One region of the Pusillimonas sp. NJUB218 genome, then DNA from elsewhere that is predicted to be linked to it. Evidence: predicted binding sites of a transcription regulator. Region 1 holds the regulator's gene; each other region holds the start of a gene.
What was found. The regulator LexA, encoded in region 1, represses DNA repair genes until DNA is damaged. The targets are predictions, from matches to a motif close to ACTGTATNNNNATACAGT.

Region 2: the regulator LexA is predicted to act here: its motif matches at 1,367-1,384, upstream of CHR62_RS15320 (LexA family transcriptional regulator).
Region 3: the regulator LexA is predicted to act here: its motif matches at 2,305-2,322, upstream of imuA (translesion DNA synthesis-associated protein ImuA).
Region 4: the regulator LexA is predicted to act here: its motif matches at 2,064-2,081, upstream of CHR62_RS08785 (DNA topoisomerase IV subunit B).

What each region holds. Positions count from the first base shown of each region.
Region 1 covers NZ_NQMK01000009.1:126,038-130,012, forward strand. The annotation lists gene uvrB (excinuclease ABC subunit UvrB) at 1-533, opposite strand, end outside; gene CHR62_RS12480 (amino acid aminotransferase) at 621-1,823, shown strand; gene lexA (transcriptional repressor LexA) at 1,893-2,663, shown strand; gene lon (endopeptidase La) at 2,866-3,975, opposite strand, start outside.
Region 2 covers NZ_NQMK01000016.1:35,201-39,175, forward strand. The annotation lists gene CHR62_RS15315 (Y-family DNA polymerase) at 1-963, opposite strand, end outside; gene CHR62_RS15320 (LexA family transcriptional regulator) at 930-1,358, opposite strand; gene CHR62_RS15325 (RadC family protein) at 1,464-2,006, opposite strand; gene CHR62_RS15330 (antirestriction protein) at 2,337-2,750, opposite strand; gene CHR62_RS15335 (hypothetical protein) at 3,142-3,690, opposite strand; gene CHR62_RS15340 (hypothetical protein) at 3,731-3,975, opposite strand, start outside.
Region 3 covers NZ_NQMK01000009.1:17,913-21,887, reverse strand. The annotation lists gene CHR62_RS11990 (error-prone DNA polymerase) at 1-268, opposite strand, end outside; gene CHR62_RS11985 (DNA polymerase Y family protein) at 287-1,612, opposite strand; gene imuA (translesion DNA synthesis-associated protein ImuA) at 1,584-2,273, opposite strand; gene ypfH (esterase) at 2,409-3,155, shown strand; gene CHR62_RS11970 (NRDE family protein) at 3,152-3,940, opposite strand; gene pbpG (D-alanyl-D-alanine endopeptidase) at 3,945-3,975, opposite strand, start outside.
Region 4 covers NZ_NQMK01000006.1:11,577-15,551, forward strand. The annotation lists gene parC (DNA topoisomerase IV subunit A) at 1-55, opposite strand, end outside; gene CHR62_RS08785 (DNA topoisomerase IV subunit B) at 82-1,968, opposite strand; gene trxA (thioredoxin TrxA) at 2,178-2,504, shown strand; gene rho (transcription termination factor Rho) at 2,582-3,838, shown strand.

The DNA of each region.
Region 1 (3,975 bases):
ATGCGGTCGCCCGCGCGAAGGGTAAGCACCATGGCGTGATAGTCGCCCGGGTTACCAATACCGTAAATGCACGACACCGAACCCACGATAATAGTGTCTCGACGTTCGAGCAGACTCTTTGTCGCCGACAACCGCATCTGCTCGATATGCTCGTTGATCGACGAGTCTTTTTCGATAAAAAGATCACGCGCCGCAACATAGGCTTCGGGCTGGTAGTAGTCGTAATACGACACAAAGTATTCGACCGCATTCTTTGGAAAAAACTCGCGGAACTCGGCATATAGCTGGGCGGCAAGCGTTTTGTTTGGCGCCAATACAATGGCCGGGCGACCGGTGCGCGCAATAACATTGGCCATGGTGTATGTCTTGCCCGAGCCCGTTACCCCCAGCAAAGTCTGGAACATCAAGCCGTCTTCAACCCCCTCGACCAGCGCATCAATAGCAGCCGGCTGATCGCCCGCGGGCGGGTACGGCTGGTACAGCTGAAACGGGCTATTCGAGTACTGGACGAAACCGGGTTTTGTTGCGGCCATGCTAGACACCTAAGGGTAAACCCCTTATTATCTCACTATTAAGCGATTCATATTTCTTCCTTATTTCTCACCCAATCAACAGGTAATATGACCTCTATCTTCGAAGCCGTCGAACTGGCACCGCGCGACCCCATCCTTGGCCTGACCGAACAGTACAACGCCGATACTCGCACAGAAAAAGTCAATCTGGGCGTTGGTGTTTACTACGATGATCAAGGTCGAATTCCGTTGCTCAAGGCCGTACAACAGGCCGAAGCTCAGCGCGCCCAGGCCGCCGCCCCGCGTGGCTACCTGCCCATCGAGGGGCTGGCCGCCTACAACAAAGGTGCTCAAACCCTGTTGCTGGGTAAAGATTCGGGCATTATTGCCGATGGCCGTGCACTCACCGTCCAAACCATCGGGGGCACCGGTGCACTTAAAATTGGCGCCGACTTCCTCAAACAGTTGTCGCCCAACGCCAAGGTCGTCATCAGCAACCCCAGTTGGGAAAACCACCGCGCCATCTTCGAGCGCGCCGGCTTCGTCGTTGAAAACTACCCCTACTACAACCCTGAAACCCACGGCCTCGATTTCGACGGCATGGTAGGCGCGCTTAAAGCGTTGCCCAAAGGTACGGTTGTCGTGTTGCACGCTTGCTGCCACAATCCCACAGGCGTCGACCCCACCGCAGCGCAATGGCAAGAAATCGCCAACACGGTCAAAAACGCTGGCTTGGTCCCCTTCCTCGACATCGCTTACCAGGGCTTTGGCGACGGGCTCGAGCAAGACGCATCGGTCGTTCGCCTGTTTGCCGATCTGGGCATGACCATGCTGGTCAGCTCCTCGTTCTCGAAATCGTTCTCGCTGTACGGCGAACGTGTTGGCGCCCTGACCCTGATTTGCGGTTCGAAAGACGAAAACGCGCGCGTCCTCAGTCAGGTCAAGCGGGTGATTCGTACCAACTACTCGAACCCGCCCACACACGGCGGCACCGTTGTCGCGTCGGTGCTTAACAACCCCGAACTTTACAGCCTGTGGGTTGACGAACTGGGCGAAATGCGCAACCGCATTCGCAGCATGCGCGAACAATTCGTCACCAAACTTAAAGACCACGGCGTCAAACAAAACTTTGACTTCGTTAAAACGCAGCGCGGCATGTTCTCTTATTCAGGCCTCACGGCCGCCCAGGTCGATGTCCTGCGCAACGAACACGGCGTATACGCTGTCAGCAGCGGCCGGATTTGCGTCGCTGCACTGAACAGCCGCAACATCGATTACGTCGTCAATGCCATCGCCAAAGTTATAGGCTAAGCCTACACTTGCCAAGCTAGGCCGACTAAGGCACAATAGGGCTGTATTTATATACAGCCCTATTTTATTATGGCCTTAAAACTCACCGCCCGTCAGCAGCAAATCCTCGACCTCATCCGTCAGCAAATCGGGCGTACAGGGTTCCCCCCCACGCGCGCCGAAATCGCACGCGAACTGGGTTTCCGCTCAGCCAATGCCGCCGAAGATCACCTTAAAGCATTGGCGCGCAAAGGCGCCATTGCACTTACAGCCGGCGCATCGCGAGGCATCCGCCTGCTTACGCCTGCCCCAGGTCAACAACCCGGCGTTGCCAGCCCTGCGCCCGACGCGGCCGGTACGCTGCAACCCCACACGGCCAGCACACCTCACGCCTACGCGGCAGGCGCGCCTCACCCCGTTACACAATCACACGACAAGTCGGCGTCAACTGCCTTTACCGGCACCCCATTCCTAGAGCGTATGCTCTTACCGGTCATTGGGCGCGTTGCAGCGGGTAGCCCCATATTGGCCACCCCCCACATCGAGCGAGAAATCGCCGTCGAGCCGGCCTTGTTCACCCAAGTGCCCGACTACCTGCTTAAAGTACGTGGTCTTAGCATGCGCGATGCCGGCATCCTCGATGGCGACCTGCTTGCCGTAAAAAAAGTCACCGAAGCACGCAACGGCCAAATTGTTGTCGCCCGGCTAGGCGACGACGTCACGGTCAAACGCCTCGAACGCCAAGGCCGGCACATCCGCTTGCTCCCTGAAAACCCCGACTTTTCCCCCATTGAAGTCCAAGCCCACGACGAGTTCGCCCTCGAGGGTATCGCCGTTGGCCTGATACGCACCATGCAGTAAAGCCACCGGGCAACATTGCGCTTGGCGCGGCCAGGCAGCCTAACGGCCCAGCCCGCTGCACCACCCACAAAAAAACCCAAAGTTTGCCCCAACAGGCAACAAACTTTGGGTTTTTAAAACGGCCAAGCCAGACCAGAGCTCACTTGACCGGCCCGGCCCTGAAAAACCGGCTTATTTACCGGTTTTCAGGCCAAAACAGCGTTTAATGCTTCATCACGGCGTCCGAAGCCGTGTCGGTACCCGACGCTTTCGCGCTAGCCAGCGCCTCGGCCGTCAAACGGGCAACTTCTTCATCAGACAAAGGCTCGGGCATACTTTGCAGAGCGACTTCCAAAACACGGTCAATCCAGCGCACAGGGATAATCTCAAGATGGTTCTTGACGTTATCCGGAATGTCGGCTAGATCTTTCACGTTCTCTTCGGGGATCAGCACGGTTTTGATCCCGCCCCGATGAGCGGCCAACAGCTTCTCTTTCAGGCCGCCAATAGGCAAGACTTCGCCGCGAAGGGTAATTTCACCCGTCATGGCTACGTCGGCACGCACCGGGATACCGGTTAAGGCGGACACCATGGCCGTCGTCACCGCAATACCCGCCGACGGACCGTCTTTGGGCGTGGCGCCTTCGGGGAAGTGAATGTGCAGATCACGCTTCTCGAAGACCGACGACAAAATGCCCCACTTCTGGGCCCGCGACCGAACTACCGTACGCGCTGCTTCGACCGACTCTTTCATGACATCGCCCAGCGAACCGGTACGAATCACATTGCCCTTACCCGGCATATCGGCCACTTCGATGGTGAGCAAATCACCGCCGACTTCTGTCCAGGCCAGCCCGGTAACCTGTCCGACCTTGTTTTCTTTCTCGGCCATACCGTAGTTATAACGGCGCACACCAAGGAAATCGCTTAAGTTGTCGGCGGTAATTACGACTTTTTCGACAGCAGTAGCGGTACCCTTCTTGGCTGGCTTGACGGCCTCGGGGTGTTTCTCGAGCGTCTTTTTGACGACCTTACGGCACAGCTTGCTGATTTCGCGTTCAAGGGCACGTACACCGGCTTCACGGGTGTAGTAGCGCACGATATCGCGTACGGCCGACTCGTCGACCTGCATCTCGCCTTCGCGCACGCCATTGTTTTTCATGAGCTTGGGCAACAAATGGTCGAAGGCAATATGGACCTTTTCGTCTTCGGTGTAACCCGACAGGCGAATGACTTCCATGCGATCGAGCAGCGCAGGCGGAATGTTCAGGGTGTTGCTGGTCGCCACGAACATAACATCTGACAAGTCGAAATCGACTTCGATGTAGTGATC
Region 2 (3,975 bases), on a different contig from region 1:
GCGGGCAATGCGAACAACAGTCGAGCCGGTATATTTGGGGCCGTCCCGAAATGGACTGGTGCGAATAAATACATGAATAGCCTCGGTCAAAGAGGCTTGTGCCCGCAGCTTTTGCGCGGCGCGACTCACAAACACCGCTAACGCCTGCTGCAGGTCGACGAGCTGCACGACGGGCTTACCGAAACTGCGTGAACACATGATTTGCTGTTTGTCAGCCGGTTCGTCCTCCCACCCGATACAGGTCTGGCCAGCTAACTCGCGTGCGGTCTTGGCTAAGACCACCGAAAACTGTTCCTGTATGCGCTGGGGACTTTGCTGAGCCAGGTCACTGGCGGTATGAATACCCAATTCCCGCAATTGGGGCGCCAAGCGCCGCCCTACGCCCCACACATCCTCGATCGACACATGACGCAGCGCCCGAAGTCGCCCCTCATGATCAAGCGTCGATAAATCACATACGCCCTGCAGCCGGGGGATTTTCTTAGCCAGATGATTAGCCAATTTGGCCAGCGTTTTACTGGGGCCAATACCGACGCACGTCGGTATGCCCACCCATTGTCTGACGCGCTCGCGTATCGTGCTGCCCAGCTCGCGGCCGGTACCCTGAACGCCGGTCAAGTCCAGAAAAGACTCGTCAATGGAATAGATTTCTTGTAGCGGGGAAAATTGCCCGATGACGTTCATCATCCGTTGGCTTAAGTCACCATACAAAGAAAAATTAGCCGACAGGGCCAATAAACCATGCGTCTGCGCCAGGTGCTTGATCTGAAACCAGGGCGCACCCATTTTGACGCCCAGGTCTTTGGCTTCTTGTGTGCGCGCAATGGCGCAGCCATCGTTATTTGAAAGCACCACCAAGGGCCTGCCCTCCAGGCTGGGGCGCATGACCCGCTCACACGAACAGTAGAACGAGTTGCCATCAATGAGCGCTATACGCCGTGGCTGTGTTTTTTGAGTGTCCATGTCACAACACCCCAGATGACCAGCTCCTGGCCATCTTTTAATTCAATGTTTGGGTACGTCGGGTTGGCCGCTTCGAGCCGCACCTGATTGCGCTTTTTGTAGAGGCGCTTAATGGTGAACTCGCCATCAACGACAGCCACGACAATCTGGCCATGCTTTGCATTGACGGAGCGATCAATAACTACCAGGTCGCCGTCATCGATGCCGGCATCTCGCATGGACGCGCCGCGCACACGCATAAAAAATGTTGCGTCCTGCTGCTGAATCAACAAGCTACTCAAATCCAGGCGCTGCTCCGCATGATCCTCGGCCGGACTAGGAAACCCACATTGCAAGGTTGTGGGCGCTGTCCAGACATACGATGGCAGCGTGCTTAGTGCGATTGGCGTATCCATGACGAAATACTGTACACAAAAACAGTATTGTAGCGTGCCTAATCTCTGTTTGAGATCAATCGTTGGATACCGGCGCTTAACCGGGCGCCGGACCGGGTCAAATCCTTAAAGTTGTCCGCTTTCAGCAAAGGACAGCGTCTTATTGCCGGCGACCAGGATGTGATCCAGCAACCGAATATCCACCAGGGATAGTGCTGTGCGTAAGTGTTTAGTCAAACTTAAATCTGCCGCACTGGGTTCAAGCATGCCACTTGGGTGGTTATGCGCAATGATGACTGCCGCTGCGTTAGCCGCCAGGGCCATTTTGACCACTTCACGGGGATATACGCTCGCCTGCGTTAGCGTGCCGCGAAACGGTTCAACGTACTCGATCAAGCGATACTGGGCGTCCAGCATCGCCATTGCAAAGACCTCATGCTCCAAAGTGCTGTTCAGCTTCATTGCAAAGAACTCTTTGACCTGCTGTGGCTTACTCATATCGATACGCTCAGGCAAAACCTGGTGCGCAATTTGACGGGCAGCGTCCAGCACTCGGCCGATATCGGCCGGCACGAACACACCGTTAGGATCGCGTACATAAAGTGCCGTAGGATCGGCACTTACCGAAGGTGTATAGCTAACAGTTGGGCTGAACAATGCGAGTTGCATGAGGATCTCCTTTTCGAGTCAGGGCGAAATTGCCCGGCACTCAAAGGGCATGTCGCAGCGCAGGAATCAAGGGTCTAAGACGGCCGACTGGACGCAAGCACCCTAGGTGCGCAGCCCTTGAATCCGAGAACGACATGACACACTGACCCGGAGCAAGACCGCCCCACCCCGCTTCGGCTTGAGACAATGGCGCCGGGGGCACCGACCGTGTTCAGCTACCTTGCTCAAGAACCCGAAATAGATCACTGGAATTAGTCGCTCGTCCCTATATATAGGGGCGAGGCAAAAAAAGACCCGCGACATGCGCGGGCCTGTGAGCTTTATGATTGTTTAATTAGTTAGTCGAAACATCGCACCAGCCTCAGGGTGCTCGGCCAGGAAATCACGCAAGAGGTGAAAGTTTTGAATCTGCAGATCGTCCGCACCGCGCTCCATCATCTCAGACAGTGCAAACAGAGTAGCAACGACGCCTGCTGCCTGGGGACTGACCACTTCATCTGACCAGTTCAGCGGCCAGACCAAGCGCAGTGGATCAGCACCAGAGGGCATCATAAAATGGCCACCATTGGATAAGCTGTAAAACTGCCAGTAGCCACCGTTATAGCTTGAGCAAAGACGACGCATCCACTGATAAACCGCCCTTTCGCCCTCTATGCAAGCGCTATCTCCAAAAAGCTGAGCAGTAAACCCAAAGCGCAGTTCGTCTTTAACTTCGGTAGCCAGAATTTGTGTATCTTGAAGCATGGTGTTCTCCTGATTGCAGGGCGGAATTGCCCTGGCCGGGAGTCGGTCACGTCGCAAGCGCAGGACTCAAGGGTCATGGACGGCCGAACGGACGCAAGCACCGTAGGTGCGTAGCCCTTGAATCCGAGAACGATGTGACACAATGACCGGTACAGCAAGAACGCCTAGCCCAACGCTGCCTGTTTTAATTCTGTGTTGGCTCGGGCCGATTAAATAGCGTTGTTTAATGCTTGATCATTTTTGATCAAATTGGTATGATCAATCCAAGATGTTCGAGAGCGAGTGCAATACGAACATGCTGCCCAAAGCTAATTTGGGTCTTGCGGTTAGCAAGGGTAACAGAAGCTCGCAGGCGGGTTTGTCCCGTCGGTCAAAGGCCCTGCGGGGCCTTTTACTTTTTCTTCACGGGTTTAGGCTTTACGTCTTTTGCTGAAAAGACGCCTGACACCTGCCCAGCCAACGATGTGAAACGCCAGCTATGCGCGTTTTTACTCGCTACCAATGGTTTCAAGTACGCACTCTTGACGAACATTTTCAACGCTGGTTCCTTTGCGTTATGAATGTTTTTTAGGCTAAAGAAAATTGAGTATGGTTGGCTACTATCATTTGCTGACAATGCTATTCGGGCAACATAGGTATAACTATCGTCAGCTCGATAAACGAGTCCTCGTTGCAAATCAGTCATGATGTTTGGCAGTTGCAGAGAACATTGGTATCGCAAAAGATCAAAAGCCCTTGTCTCGTTTTTGTGAACGTAACGATAGTCCGGGGTATGTTTATCTGGGTCAAACGCCTCAGTGAAACAATGGCACCCAAACTCAACTGACAGACCAACAAACAAGGTCGATGCTGCGTTTAAAGGCATGTTGAATTTGATCGGCTCCAAATGTTCAAACGTATAGACCTCTCCTCGGAATTGCTTACTTCGAAAATTACTCATGCGCCCTACAAATTGGTGTCGTAGCACTCGATGCCGTTTCTCAACCTTTTAAAGAGTCGAACTCGTTTATTGCAGGACATCTTGCTTTGATTTTATTAAGGTCAGGCATATTGTCCGATTTTCGCCATGCAATCAAGCCTGGCACATACGGATTCCAAAACCCGCCAGCTTTCGGAAACGTCCAGCCGTAGAACACTCGCCCTACCAAAGCATCAAAAACTCCAAGCCGTCGTTCGATCAGTTGGTAGCGCCATTGCGGGCGTTCATCAATTGCCTTGATACGCT
Region 3 (3,975 bases), 110 kb from region 1:
AGCCGTTAAGGTTTTGGACCAGAACAATGAGCTCGAGGCCGGGAACAGTAGTGTGAAAACGGCTGCCGACAATAAGGTGGAGCGAGTGCTGCCTGGCGGCTACATGTGCCCTGACCACACCGGCCAGCGAACAGTCGTCGGCCAGTGCCAAAGCTGTATAGCCTAATGCCGCCGCGCGGGCGACCAGTTCTTCAGGGTGCGAGGCCCCTTTCAGGAAGCTGAAGTTGGACTGGCAATCGAGCTCGGCATAGGGCAGGGTTGATGACATGGATTGCAACAGGTGCGGTCAGGCAAACAGCCCGTGCAAGAACCAGCGTTCAGTGTTTGCGTTTGCGCGTGAGGGGCTGGGCCGAAACACCCAGTACTGAATGCCCTGAGGGTCTTGAGCGATAAAGTAGTCGCGGGCCTGCCGGGCGCTGGCTTCCCACCAGCCGCTTTCGATGCGTTCGGGGCCTTGTACCAGGGTAAGCGGATGTTGGTTATGCGTGGGGCGGTGATTAACAACAGTTAAGGCTTGTGGCGTATCCAGCATAAAAAATGGCCGGGGCGGTGGCGCGGTGGGCAGCATGCCTGTCACGGGCTTTTCGGCCGGGCGTATTGAGCAGGCCATGGGGGCCCATCGATTGGCGATTTCGGGGCGGTGATCGGCCCGCGGCCGTGGGGCAAGCAGGCTGTGCGGGCCCAGCCTGGCCCGAAGCAGATCGAAGAGTTGCTGTTCGTTGCGTTGCCACTGCCCTGGTTCGGGAAACAGTGTGGTGCTGTGTACCGCCCGGGGCTCGGAGTGATCGATACGCAAAGTGACGGCAATGGCCGGGGCGGGCAGTGCGCAGCGCCCAAGTTGTTCTTTAAGCACAGGAAGAAAACTGTGGGTTTGCCAGGCGGGCTCGGAAATAGAAAGTGACAGCAGGGTGGGCGGCTGTGCCTTTCGGCCCTTTTCGTGGTGCAGTAAGAAATGCAACTGCCGGCAAGACCGCTGGCGCAGGTTTAGCCATAGGCAGGCCTGGTCGATAAGCCGTTGCAAGGGGTAGAGTAGGCCCGGTGCATGTTCAAGACGGAAGTCGAGCTCTTGCGTATGGTTGAAATGTTCGGGGGCCGGTTCCCAGGTATACAGCTGTGGCGCATGCCCATAGGCGTAGTCGAGTGCTTGGAGCAGGGTGGGGGCAGTGCGCTGCTGAAGCGCCTGACGGGGCAGGCGACGCAGCTGGCCCAGGTGCGTGCAGCCTATGCCGTGAAGCCAGCCCTGCCACGGGGCCAGCGATTGAATGTATTGCAGCTGCAGCGCGTCGAGCCGGCGATGCAGCGTAGGCAACGCCAGGCACCGCCGTTGTAACGTGCCAGGGTATTGCGACAGCCAGATGGCCCCCTGTGCGGTGGGTGCCAGGGCGGCAACGGGTTGCAACCCCTGCTGCTGCAATTGGCCTAGCAAACGTTTATACAAAGCACCAGGCCCGTTGAATAAGGCCAGGCTGGCTTCGATGTCGAGCACGATGACCTGGCTGGCATGCAGGCAGGCCACCCGAGGCGTAAAAATTTGGGCAATATGAATGGCCGTGCGTAGTGCGTAGATAAGCGCTACCGATGGCTTAGTGAAATACAGGCTGATAAAGCGCATGGCTGACAACGGGGGCTGGGTGCGGGGTTGCCGTAGGGCGCCGGGGCAAGTCGTTAAGGGCAACCATAACTGGCGCATGGCAGGCCGGCCCCTGACGCTTGGCAATATGCAGTTGCACCCCATTGGGCGCGGGATGCACCCCGATGCGTAAGGGGGCCGGGCTGGGCTGTTGAAGTTGATTGACGTGATTGAGCAGGAAGCACAAAGCCTGGGTGCCTTGCGCGGCAATACCCAGCCGGCGTAGCTGCTTGGACGATACCCCTTTGGGTAGCCAGCACAGCAAGGCGGCGCAGGCGTCGTGACGCAGGGTTTGTTCGGCTGCCCATAAGATGTCTGGGAGGCTTTGGGCATTGACCCACAGCAACGGATGATTGTGCAGTAATGACCAGTTGGCCCAGCATTGCGCGTTAGGCATGAAAGGGCAGTTGATAAGCACAATTTGTTGTTTGGGTGGGCACTGTGCCAGGGCCGGGCGTAGCAGGCGTAGTTCGCCCACGCCGGGTTGGGGCAGGCATAGTTCGGTGATGGCCCCGCATGGCCAGCCTTGCCCCGGCAACTGTTGGTTTAACCCGGTCCAACCCGTGCTGATGGTTGCCCGATGGCTTGCTGCCAACTGCGACGCCCGCCATAAGGCCGGATGAATATCTTGCACATTAAGCATGCCCGCCCCGGTTTGTTTTCGTTTAATAAATACTGTTTAAATATACAGTAAATTTTAAACGTATCGGCAGCGTAAAACAAGCCTTGGGCGCCGGCTTCGTTTATTATGGGGGCTTGAGCTTTTGTGGTTTTTTTTATGTCAGATCAAAGCATTCCTATTCCCGACCCCGTCGTGTTTGTACCGGCGAACCAGCGTCCTACCTTGTTGTTTGTCTTGCTGCACGACGATGCAGCCAGCCCCGATCAACTCGAAGGGCTTAAAAAAGCGCTATTGGCCGCCTTCCCGCAGGCGGCATTAGCCCTGATGTATGGCCCGTTGGCCACGGCGCCGTCTCGGCATCACTGGTTCGACCAAGACGGCCTGAACGAATACAACTATGTTCAGCGCGTCGAAGCCGCATTGCCACGCTTCATTGCCTATGTTCAGTGGGTGCAAAAACAGTTGTCGCTGGGTGGCGAAGCCACGGCGCTGGCTGGGTTTGGGCAAGGGGCAACCCTGGCGCTCGAAGCGACCCTGACCCAGCCCGACCTGGCAGGTCGAGTACTGGCTTTTTCGGGGTGCTATGCCAGTTTGCCTGCTGTCGCCCCTGCAGCCACCACACTGCACTTTTTGCATGGCGCCAACGATCCGGTCGTGCCTAAATCAGTCATGCAAAACGTGCACGCGCATTTGTCCGATCTGGGCGGCGATGCCACGCTCGATATTGCCTCAAGTGTGGGGCACGATTTGCACACGGCGCTGGTCGATCAAGCCATTCACCGGCTTAAAACCTGTGTGCCCATGCGCAGCTGGAAAGAAGCGATGTCAACGCTTAAAGAAAAGTCTTGCGATCCTGACGACGGCATCGATACCCAGGCCCCGCTGGGCACAACACTGCATTAGTCGGGCAAGCCAATGTGCCAGGGCCAGTCGTGGCGCTCAATAGGCTGGCCTTCGCGGTTATAGGTGGTTTCGCTAAAAATGGCGTGCCCGCTTTTATGTACGGCAATCACCGTAGAGCATCGGGTGCCATAGTCGGGGCTGACGATAAACGCACTGCTTAGCAAGCGTTCTCTTTCCAGGCTTAGCCCTGTTTCGGGCAGCTCGGCGTCTTCGGCCTGGGTAGTGTCTTTCAGCAGGTCGTACACCCGGTTGATCGAACGTTCCAGGTGTGTAATGGGGAAGTGGTCCAGCAGCGTACGTAAACGTTCGGTTTTGGGCCAGGCGGTATCCAGCAAATGATTCGACAACACATAACGCCCTGGCGCCAGCGCCTGGGCTTCGTGGGGTGTTTTGGTTTGGTTGCCGCTATACCAGGCCTGCTGCAGGTCGCCCACAATTAAATTAAAACCGGCGTATAAATGCCCGTTGCGTGCCGAGGCTCCCGCGTAGTCTTGGGCGCTTTGGGTTGCAGTCAGGTAAGACTTGACCAGCTCGCCGCGCGATACCGGGTTGCTTGGGCCAGGCATGCGCAGGTCGCGGTAGTTGGTCAACAGGGCAAAGCGCCCCTGGCGCGTAATGCCCAGCCAGGTACCGCCTGCTGCTTCGTCGACCCCGGCAATAATGTGCGGGTGATCGGGCCAGGGAGCTGCCGGGCGGGCCGGGCGGGCATGGAATTCGTCACGATTGGCCGCAATAAATAAAGGCCAGTCTTCGTGCGTGCGCAAGGCCAGATAGGCAATGCACATGGGATTACTTCAGCATGGCCAGGTTGATATGTTTT
Region 4 (3,975 bases), on a different contig from region 1:
TGAGCTGTTCGCCATCGTCGCCGCCGTCAAACAAGCCGGGTTGAGTGTTGTCCATAAAAAGTGTTGTCCTGCTTTATTTAGTTAGACGTCGACATCGGCAAGATTGCCTTTCTCTTCGAGCCAGGCGCGGCGCTGCGCCGATTCGCCCTTACCCATCAGCATGTCGAACATTTCTACGGTGCCTTTCACACCCAGCTCGCCGCACGACACCACCATCAGGCGGCGGGTGTCCGGGTTCATGGTGGTTTCCCAAAGTTGCTCGGCACTCATTTCGCCCAGGCCTTTGAAGCGGCTGATGCTCCAGGACCCCTCGCGCACGCCTTCGGCACGCAACTTGTCTTGTACCGCTTCGAGTTCGCCCTGATCGAGACAATACAGCTTGCGCGCCGGGCGCTTACCCAATGCGGGAACATCGACCCGAAACAGGGGCGGCCGGGCAATATAAACGTGCCCCGATTCGACCAGACGGGGGAAGTGCCGAAAAAACAACGTGAGCAACAACACCTGAATGTGGGAACCGTCGACGTCGGCATCCGACAAAATACAAACACGTCCGTAACGCAATCCGGACAGGTCAACGGTATCGTCCGGACCGTGCGGGTCGACACCGATCGCGACCGAAATATCGTGAATTTCGTTATTGGCAAAAAGCCGGTCACGCTCGACTTCCCACGAATTAAGCACCTTGCCGCGCAGGGGCAAAATAGCCTGAAACTCTTTGTCGCGCCCCATTTTTGCAGAGCCGCCGGCAGAGTCACCTTCGACCAGGAACAGCTCGGTACGCGACGCGTCGGAAGACTCGCAATCGGTCAGTTTGCCAGGCAATACGGCAACGCCCGAGCTTTTACGCTTTTCGACTTTTTGCGCTGAACGGGCCCGCGCCTGAGCCTGACGAATAGCGCTTTCGGCTAGTTTTTTGCCAGCCTCGACGTTGGCGTGCAAGACCAGTTCGAGCGCGTTCTTAACGTAGGCACTGACCAACCGGACCGCATCGCGACTATTTAAGCGCTCTTTGATCTGGCCTTGAAACTGTGGGTCGAGCACTTTGGCCGACAACACAAAACTGGCGCGTGCAAAAACGTCTTCGGGTAACAGGCGCACTCCTTTGGGAATAAGGTTGTGCAGTTCGGCGAAGGATTTGACCGCATTGAACAAACCGTCACGCAGACCCGCCTCGTGAGTCCCGCCCGCCGGGGTGGGGATCAGGTTGACGTAAGACTCACGCACGACATTACCCTCGGATGTCCAGACCACCGCCCAATGCGCGCCCTCGCCTTCCGAAAAACTGTCGTCGTCGGCGCCGGCATACTGGCGCCCTTCGAAGAGCGGCACAATGCGCTCGGCATCGCCCAGGGCTTCGTCAAGGTAACTGCGCAAGCCATCGGCATATTGCCATTGACGGGTTTCACCGGTTTTTTCAACAGTCAACGACACTTTGATGCCGCTGAGCAACACAGCTTTGCTGCGCAACGAATGGACCAGTTCGGCCGCTGGAATGACTGCGGAATCGAAGTACTGCGGATCGGGCCAGACACGAACGCGGGTGCCGGTTCTTTTTTTAGGTACCGACTGCAGCGGTTGCAAGGGTTCGATAACCTCGCCATGCCCGAACACCAGACGATGCGTCAACCCGTCACGCATCACATCAACCTCAAGCCGCGTGGACAACGCATTGGTGACCGACACGCCCACGCCGTGCAAGCCCCCCGAGAAGGCATAGGCCCCCCCGGCCTTCTTGTCGAATTTGCCGCCGGCATGCAGTCGCGTAAACACAATTTCAACCACCGGCACCTGCTCTTCGGGATGCAAGCCCACCGGAATACCACGCCCGTCGTCTTCGACGGAAATGCTGCCGTCGGTATGCAGGGTCACGCTGATTTGCGTGCCAAACCCTGCCAAAGCTTCGTCGGCAGCGTTGTCGATAACCTCTTGCAGAATATGCAGCGGGCTTTCGGTGCGGGTATACATGCCCGGGCGCTGGCGTACCGGCTCCAGTCCTTTCAGAACCCGAATCGATGCTTCGTCGTAGTGTGGTGTCGTAGCCAAGGTTTCCCCAAAAATCTGGTGGACGAAAAAACAGTATTTTGCCTCAGATCCGCTAACCTGGTAGTCAGCAAAACCCGGCAGATGTTATGCTTAGTATAGTTTTTAGTAACTCAAACCTTTATTTCAATACCATGAGCGAACTCATCAAAAACGTTACCGACGCCAGCTTCGAAGCCGACGTTCTTCAAGCCGACGGCCCTGTCCTGGTCGACTACTGGGCTGCATGGTGCGGGCCCTGCAAAATGATCGCCCCGCTGCTAGACGAAGCGGCCAAGACATACCAAGGTCGTGTTACTATTGCCAAGCTAAACGTTGACGAAAACCCCGACACCGCTGCAAAATTTGGTGTACGAGGCATCCCGACGCTCATGCTGTTCAAAGACGGCAAGGCAGCCGCCACTAAAGTAGGCGCGCTCACCAAGTCTCAGCTTGGCGCCTTTCTCGACGACGCCGTCTAACGCCAACTAACCGTTTTTCACTTGCGCGCAGGCCTGTCCAGGCCTGCCACTAGCTCAACTTCCCTTCTTCCCCTCTCATGCATCTCACCGAACTCAAAGCGCTGCACGTTTCGCAGCTGCTCGAAATGGCTGCCAGCCTGGATATCGACAACGCCAGCCGCCTGCGCAAACAAGAAATCATGTTTGCCATCATGAAGCGTCGCGCCAAACAAGGCGAACAGATCTTCGGCGACGGCGTTCTCGAAGTCCTGCCCGACGGTTTCGGCTTTTTGCGTTCCCCCGACACGTCTTATCTGGCCAGCACCGACGACATCTACATTTCGCCGTCCCAGATCCGCCGTTTCAATTTGCATACGGGCGACTCCATCGAAGGCGAAGTGCGCACACCGAAAGACGGCGAACGCTACTTTGCCCTGGTCAAGGTCGACAAGGTCAACGGCATGCAACCCGAGGCCATCAAGCACCGGATCATGTTCGAAAACCTGACCCCGTTGCACCCCAATCAGGTCATGACGCTCGAACGCGACATCAAAAGCGAAGAGAACATCACGGGCCGTATCATGGACATCTTTGCCCCTATCGGCAAAGGCCAGCGCGCCCTCATCGTTGCCAGCCCCAAATCGGGTAAAACGGTCATGATGCAGCACATTGCACATGCCATTACCACCAATTACCCCGAAGCCACGGTCATTGTGCTGCTGGTCGACGAACGCCCTGAAGAAGTCACCGAAATGCAGCGCACCGTGCGCGGCGAGGTCGTGGCGTCGACGTTCGACGAGCCCGCCACCCGTCACGTTCAGGTGGCCGAAATGGTCATCGAAAAAGCCAAGCGTCTGGTCGAACTCAAAAAAGACGTCGTCATTTTGCTCGACTCCATCACCCGCCTGGCGCGCGCCTACAACACGGTGGTGCCCTCGTCGGGCAAAGTGCTTACCGGGGGTGTCGACGCCAATGCACTGCAACGCCCCAAACGCTTCTTCGGTGCGGCACGCAACCTCGAAGAAGGCGGCTCGCTGACCATCATTGGTACCGCCCTGATCGAAACCGGCAGCCGCATGGACGAGGTCATCTACGAAGAGTTCAAAGGAACCGGCAACTCCGAGGTCCACCTCGAGCGTCGTCTGGCTGAAAAACGCGTCTATCCGGCCATAAATCTGAATAAATCCGGCACCCGCCGCGAAGAGCTCCTCATCAAACCCGATCTGCTCCAAAAAGTCTGGGTCCTGCGCAAATTCATCCACGACATGGATGAGGTTGCCGCCATGGAGTTCATCCTCGATAAAATTCGCGCTACTAAAAACAACGCCGAATTCTTCGACATGATGAAGAAATGATTTACCGCCCCTAAGCCTCTCAACCGAGAGGCTTAGTGCATCTTGGCTGTCTTGCGCATCCGGGGTGTATCCACGGGCAGCTTGCCAACAACAATAACAGTCAACAAAAACAAAACGTTTCTTTCTCTCGTTATCAA